DNA from 3 places in the Stappia indica genome. Region 3 is predicted to be linked to each of the others. Evidence: riboswitches for the same ligand, from Rfam matches in the RefSeq annotation. Region 3 holds a riboswitch; each other region holds the start of a gene.
What was found. Region 3 has a riboswitch for cobalamin ahead of GH266_RS22850 (energy-coupling factor ABC transporter permease). Riboswitches for the same ligand answer to the same signal wherever they lie in the genome.
Positions count from the first base shown of each region.

Region 1: linked by a shared signal. The riboswitch ahead of nrdH (glutaredoxin-like protein NrdH) and the one ahead of GH266_RS22850 (energy-coupling factor ABC transporter permease) in region 3 are both predicted to bind cobalamin.
Region 2: linked by a shared signal. The riboswitch ahead of GH266_RS19655 (TonB-dependent receptor plug domain-containing protein) and the one ahead of GH266_RS22850 (energy-coupling factor ABC transporter permease) in region 3 are both predicted to bind cobalamin.

Region 1 is NZ_CP046908.1:3,365,820-3,367,990, forward strand. Features, by position in the region: tRNA gene GH266_RS15785 (tRNA-Ala) at 50-125, shown strand; gene GH266_RS15790 (hypothetical protein) at 327-542, opposite strand; cobalamin riboswitch at 657-850, shown strand; gene nrdH (glutaredoxin-like protein NrdH) at 953-1,174, shown strand; gene nrdI (class Ib ribonucleoside-diphosphate reductase assembly flavoprotein NrdI) at 1,183-1,599, shown strand; gene nrdE (class 1b ribonucleoside-diphosphate reductase subunit alpha) at 1,596-2,171, shown strand, end outside.
Region 2 is NZ_CP046908.1:4,228,901-4,231,071, reverse strand. Features, by position in the region: gene GH266_RS19655 (TonB-dependent receptor plug domain-containing protein) at 1-1,334, opposite strand, end outside; cobalamin riboswitch at 1,590-1,805, opposite strand.
Region 3 is NZ_CP046908.1:5,026,872-5,029,042, forward strand. Features, by position in the region: gene GH266_RS22845 (HupE/UreJ family protein) at 1-331, opposite strand, end outside; gene GH266_RS22850 (energy-coupling factor ABC transporter permease) at 509-1,192, opposite strand; cobalamin riboswitch at 1,251-1,462, opposite strand.

The DNA of each region.
Region 1 (2,171 bases), 1.7 Mb from region 3:
AGGTCCCGGAGGTTTCCGGCCAAGGGCTTCGGACAAGACACTGGAAGACGGGGCCATAGCTCAGTTGGGAGAGCGCTTGAATGGCATTCAAGAGGTCAGCGGTTCGATCCCGCTTGGCTCCACCAGTCTTCCCCCTCGATCTGAAAATCCGATAAAATCGCACGATCAGAGCAGGCGCTTGTTCGCCTGCTTGTGCCGTTTGCGTCGCCGGATCCCGCGGATCCCGGTCGGTCGCGCGAGCGATGCAGCGCCGTTTTCCGTCCGGCAGCTCCGCCCTCCCTCCGCCGGCGTTCGGGGCGCGTCACGGCGCGCGCCCGGCCCCCTGTTCAGCCGAGCCACTCCTGCGGGTTGTCGGCGGAATAGTCGACGGGATCGCCCATCGTGCCCTCCTCGCGCAGCGTCCAGTAGGCGGCGTGCAGCCGTGTGGTGAAGCTGCCCGGCGCGCCGTTGGCGACCGCCTTGCCGTCCGCCGACGTGAGCGGAACGCCGCCGCCGGCGGTCGTCGTCAGGACGGCGCAGGCCGAAAGCCATGCCGGCGACACCCCATCAGAGGAACACGCTGCGGCAGGTCGCTGCCGGGCGCCGGCGGGTGGCCCGATATCGCGTGAGGTGTGGGGTTCGGAATACAAGATATTGACCGCAAGGCGCTGGGCATGCCTAGATCGTGTTGTCATGGTGTCCGCGATTCGGCGCGGATGAAAAGGGAAGCCGGTGCAAGTCCGGCGCTGCCCCCGCAACTGTAAGCGGCGAGCCGACGTCCACGCATGTCACTGGGACCACCGGGTCCCGGGAAGACGGACCAAGGCAACGACCCGCGAGCCAGGAGACCTGCCAGGACCTTGTAACGAACCCGGTCGGTGGGCCCGGAGGCGTCGTACGGTCGTGGCCTCGCCGCGACTGTTCGCGTCCCTGTCCCTGCCGCCCGCATCAGGCAGAGATCGAGGGACTCCCGATGAGCATCACCGTCTATTCCAAACCCGCCTGCGTCCAGTGCACCGCGACGACCCGTGCCCTTTCGGCCAAGGGGCTGGCGTTCGACCTTGTCGACCTTACCCTGGACGAGCAGGCCATGGCCCGCGTGAGCGAGCTCGGCTATCGCCAGGTGCCGGTCGTCATGGCGGGCGACGAGCACTGGGCCGGCTTCCGGCCAGACAAGATCGCCGCGCTCGCCTGAGCAAGCCCATGGGCGGGCTGATCTATTTCTCGTCGCGGTCGGGCAATACGGACCGGTTCGTCCGTGCCCTGGGACTTGCGGCCGAGCGCATCCCCGTGTCGCCGGCCGATCCCATGCCCATGCCGGACGCGCCGTTCGTCCTGGTCACCCCGACCTATGCCGACGGCGAGGGGCGCGGCGCCGTCCACAAGCAGGTGATCCGCTTCCTCAACGACGCGGACGCCCGCGGGCATCTTCGCGGCGTCATCGCGTCGGGCAACCGCAACTTCGGCGCGCTCTACGCGCTGGCCGGTGACGTGATCGCCCGCAAGTGCGGCGTGCCGTTGCTCTATCGCTTCGAATTGGCCGGAACGGCGAGCGATCTCGACCGGGTCAGGGAAGGACTGGACAGGTTTTGGAAAACGCAACTCTCGACCGCGACGTGAGCGACGCCGCTCCCGCGAAGGCCGTGCCCGCCGAATGGCAGGGGCTCGACTATCACGCCCTGAACGCGATGCTGAACCTCTACGACGAGCAGGGACGCATCCGGTTCGATGCCGACCGCATGGCCGCGCGCCAGTATTTTCTCCAGCACGTCAACCAGAACACCGTGTTCTTCCACTCGCTGGAGGAGAAGCTGCGCTATCTGGTCGAGGAGGGCTATTACGAGGCCCATGTCCTCGACGGCTACGAGCCTGCATTCCTGCGCCGGATCTGGGACGAGGCCTATGCGGTCAGGTTCCGCTTCCCGACCTTCCTCGGCGCCTTCAAGTACTACACCAGCTACACGTTGAAGACCCGCGACGGAAAGCGATATCTCGAGCGTCTCGAGGACCGTGTCGTGATGGTGGCGCTGACCCTGGCGCGCGGTGACGAGGCGCTCGCCGTGCGGTTGATGCACGAGATCCTTGCCGGGCGCTTCCAGCCGGCGACACCCACCTTCCTCAACGCGGGCAAGGCGCAGCGGGGCGAGTTGATCTCCTGCTTCCTGCTGCGCATCGAGGACAACATGGAGTCC
Region 2 (2,171 bases), 800 kb from region 3:
TCCGGCTGCAGGTTCGGGTTGCCGGTGAAGGTCGCCGGGATGAAGCCGAACTGCTCGGAAAAGGTCGGGTTGGTGACGCCGGTGCCGACGGAGGCGTGGAACCGCGTGCCGGTCTCGTGCAGCTGATAGGCGGCGCTGGCGCTGTAGGTCAGCGTGTCCTTGAACTGGTCGTTGCGGTCGTAGCGCAGGCCCGCACTGAAGAACAGGGCGTCGAGGAACTCGCCGCGATACTCGGCGACATAGCTGGTCAGGTCGCGCTGCTTGCCGGGGATCTGCGAGGGATCGAAGGCGGGAAACGCGTTCTTGTAGTGCTCGCGCTCCCATTCGATGGCACCCGTCAGGCTGTGCTCGGCATCGAGGAAGTCCGGCGTCGCCGCCGTCACCGTCGCCTGATAGCTCAGGTGCAGCCGGCGGTCGTCATTGCCGTTCATGCTGCCGCCGTTGAGGCCGCGGCGCTCCAGGCCGGTGTATTCGGCGCGCGCCTTCTGCACCAGGCGGTCGTCGAACAGCGACCAGGACAGGCCGACGCCGGTGTAGAACTCCTTCGTCGCGTTGTGGCCGGGCGTGTCGATGACGAGGCCTTCGGTCGGCGTCGGCGGCCAGGCGGAGTCCTGGTCGTCCGTGTCCGACTTGCGGTCGACATAGCGGGCGCTGAGGTCGAGGCTCAGGGCGTCGGTGATGTCCCAGTTGAAGCGGCCGTTCAGCGTGGCGTTGCGGTCGCCGTCCTTTTCCGAGCCGAACTGCGAGATGTTGAAACCTTCGTTCTGGCGCCAGGCGCCGGAGACCGCGATGTCGTATCTCTCGCCGCCGCCGCGCACGCCCACATGCCCGGCCACCGTCTTGTCGGTGCCCAGCTCGGTCCGGCCGGTGATTTCCAGGTCGTTGCGGATGCCGCCCTTGGTGGTGATGGCGATCACGCCGGAGCTGGCATTGGAGCCGTAGATGGCGCTTTGCGGGCCGCGCAGCACCTCGATCCGGTCGATATCGGCGACCTGCAGCCCGCCGAAGTCGAACTCGCCGCTGGAGGTCGCCGCCACCTCGACGCCGTCGATCAGCACCAGCACATGGTTGGCTTCCGAGCCGCGGATGCGGATCTGCGTCATGCCGCCATTGCCGCCGGTGCGAGACACGGCAAGGCCCGGCACCTTGCGCAGCGCATCGGCGACATAGCGCGTCTGCGTCGTCTCCAGCTCCTCACCGGTGATCACCGTATGCGCCCGGCCCACGGCCTCGGCGGCGACCGGCGTGCGCCCGGCCGACACGACGATCCGGCGAAGCTGCGTCGGTTCCTCTTCAAAGCCCTGGGCACGGGCATCGCCCGGCGCCGCACCCACGACAGCTCCCATTCCGGCCCCAACCACGGCAGCCAACGGCCCGGCGCGCAAGGCGCCACGCAAAATCGAACTCATCCAGACACACCCCTGACGTGCGCCGAAACGCCCCTCGGCGCTCCGTCGCGATACGGCACGAGCCGGCGAACGCGGGCGCGCCCCCCCGCGCGAAGACGCAAGGAAGCGGCCTGCGGGCGCAGGCGGTTTTCGGGTGTCACCTCAACGGAAAGCCGCGCCTCGACACACCCCGTATCGAAGGTCGGGTGACCGACAGGGGCAGGTCTCCTGGCTCACGGGTCATCGCGGACATTCACCTTCCCAACCCTGCCTTTGCCGGCAGGATCAGTGGCCTTCGAACGTCCACTCTCCGTTCACAGTTGCGGGGGCAGCCACGGTTTCGGTCCCTGTTGGGTACGCCTCACCGTGTTCCCTTTTCATCCGGACATGTCCGGAACCTCTGTCGCCTCGAATGAGAGCGGTTTCGCGCGCCAGAGTCAATCTCCTGTCAATGTCCTGAATGCAGGTGCAGCCGGACGCTGCGTTAGATGACTTCCCGGCGCGGCGGGGCGCGAGGCGCGCTCGCCTGAGCAGGCGAATCCACCCCTTGTCCGGCATCCCGCAAAGCCACGACTTGACTTTCTCCCCGCAAGCACCGACCTTCGGGGGATGTACACGACCGCTCCGCGCCTGCTTTCCATTTTCAGGGTGTGCCCCATCGCGGGACACTGACCCCCGGCTAGGTCGCGTCGCGCCCCGGCCGCGGGGCACAGGCCGGCTCGTCCCCTCACGGGCAGACAGCAGGCCACACAGGCGGCGAACAACTTCCCACAACAGATCATG
Region 3 (2,171 bases):
GCGCCACGACCGAGGCGAGGATCGCCGGCTCGACGAAGGGCAGGGAGACGCCGGCAAGCGCGAGGGCGAAGCCGAGCAGCATGGTGCCGACGAAGGCGGCCGGCACGAGGGCGACAGCGCGGCCGCCGATCTGCCAGGCCCACAGGCCGACGGCGATCATCGCCAGGATGTGGTCGGCGCCGAACAGCGGGTGGCTGAAGCCGGCGGCGAAGGAGCCGTGCTCGCCGGGATTGAGATGGGCAAGGGCCGGCGTCGCGGTAAGCGCCAGGGCGGCGGAGGTCGCGGCGAAGGCGGCGGCGCGGGCGCGCCGGGAAAGGGTGAACCTCGTCATGCAGTCGATCCTTTTCTCAAGTCGATCAGGACGCCCCGGAATGGGTCGCGCCAGTGCTTCGGGTCCTGTCAGGCTTCTCTTTCTTTCAGGCTGTTTTTCAGGTCGCCGGTTCCAAGGTGTTGGAGGCGTGGCCCCGAAAGGAAACCGGCCGCAACGTGCGGCCGGCAAGGCGTGCCGTCAGGCGGCAGCGTGGTAGAGGCGCTGCTGGAAGACGAGGCCGGTGCGGGCCTTGTCGAACAGCTTGGCGCCGGCGAGCACGGCAAGGTCGACCACCGGCTCGACGATGATCACCGTCAGGTAGGCGAGGCCGAAGCTGCCGACATTGGCAAGGTTCTCGGCGCTGAAGCCGCCGCCATAGAGCGCCCAGAAGGCGACCCAGACGACGATGCCGCCCTGGTAGCTGGTCGACAAGGCCAGCGCCTGCTTGTAGCTGACGTCCTTGTAGGCGGTCTTCGCCGGGATGATGTTGCGCGCCAGCAGGCTCATGGCGAAGAGCGGCACGATCAGCGTCGTCAGGTTCATGCCGTATTGCGGCAGGTCGGCCGGCGCGAAGAACAGGCCCTGGGTGAGCAGGCCGAGCGCAAGGCCGATGCCGGCCGGACCGGCGCCCAAAATCAGATAGAGCGTCGAGCCGAGAATGACGTGGACCTCGGACACGCCGACCGGCTTGGTCGGCAGCACCTCGAAGAAACAGAAGACCAGCGCGGTCGCGATCACCGAGCGGACCACCAGGGCGGCAAAGCCCCCGTCGCGGCGTATCGTATCGATCGCCATCTTGCCGATCAGGCCGACGGAGGCGGCAGCGGTCGCCACGCTGAGAAGGATCTTGGCGCCGTCGACGACGCCGGGTTCGATATGCATGTTCAGCCTCCTTGGCGCACCCACCGTGCGCGGAGCTATGGGAAAGACGCGAGAAAGGCTCGCGCCGCGGCCGATGGCAGGTCTCCTGGCTCGCGGTTCATTGCGCCTGTCCACCTTCCCGGCTTGGGGCCAGTGGCATTCGGACAGCGCTCGCCGCTCACAGTTGCGGGGGCAGCCACGGATTCGGTCCCTGTTGGGTACGCCTCGCCGTGTTCCCTTTTCACCCGCGTCCGGCTTTGCCTCGCGGGTACCATCGATCTGCAATGCTAGAGGGCGGGGCGTCGGTGTGACAAGATCAATTTTCGTCCGATCCTGTTCGCAATACGGCGTTTCCCGCCGGGAAATCAGGCAGAGGCGGAAACCATCGGCATCCGCAGCGGGTGCTTGTGGCACTCGACCGTTCCCCGCGTCTTCCCGGACGAGGCCGAAGGCCGACGATCCGGGACCGGGGAGCCGGGGGCGCTTGCGGACGCGCTCGGGCATGGGGGCGGGCACCGTGCCTCTCCGGTTCCGGGTCGCGCTTCGCTTGCCCGGAATGACGCCAGGGGAGGTTGGAGCGAAGAACACCTGCCGGGGTTGCCAATGGTTCCCGGCTCTCCGGCTTCGCCTGCGGCCGGGATGACCTCGGAGGAGATGCAAGGTCATGCCTCCGCCGTCACCCCACCCACCCCACCGAGGTCACCCCGGGCAAGCGTAGCGCGACCCGGGGTCTATTGGTTTCCAGAGCGGACGTGAGGCGGGCGGCACTCGTTCCACCCTCCGCTGTCACGCCTGCGCAGGCAGGCGTCCAGTATCCGCCGGGGCTGATGGCAGCGCGAAGCTAGCCACCACCGGCGTTCCTGCGGCAGCGCTGAGGCCTCGCCCGAACCGTTCGGGGGTACTGGTTCCCGGTCTTCGGCTTCGCCGAAACCGGGACGACAGCCCTTGGGTGAGGCGGACGACGTGCTTTCCTCGCCGAGTTGCGAAAGATCGTCGTCGT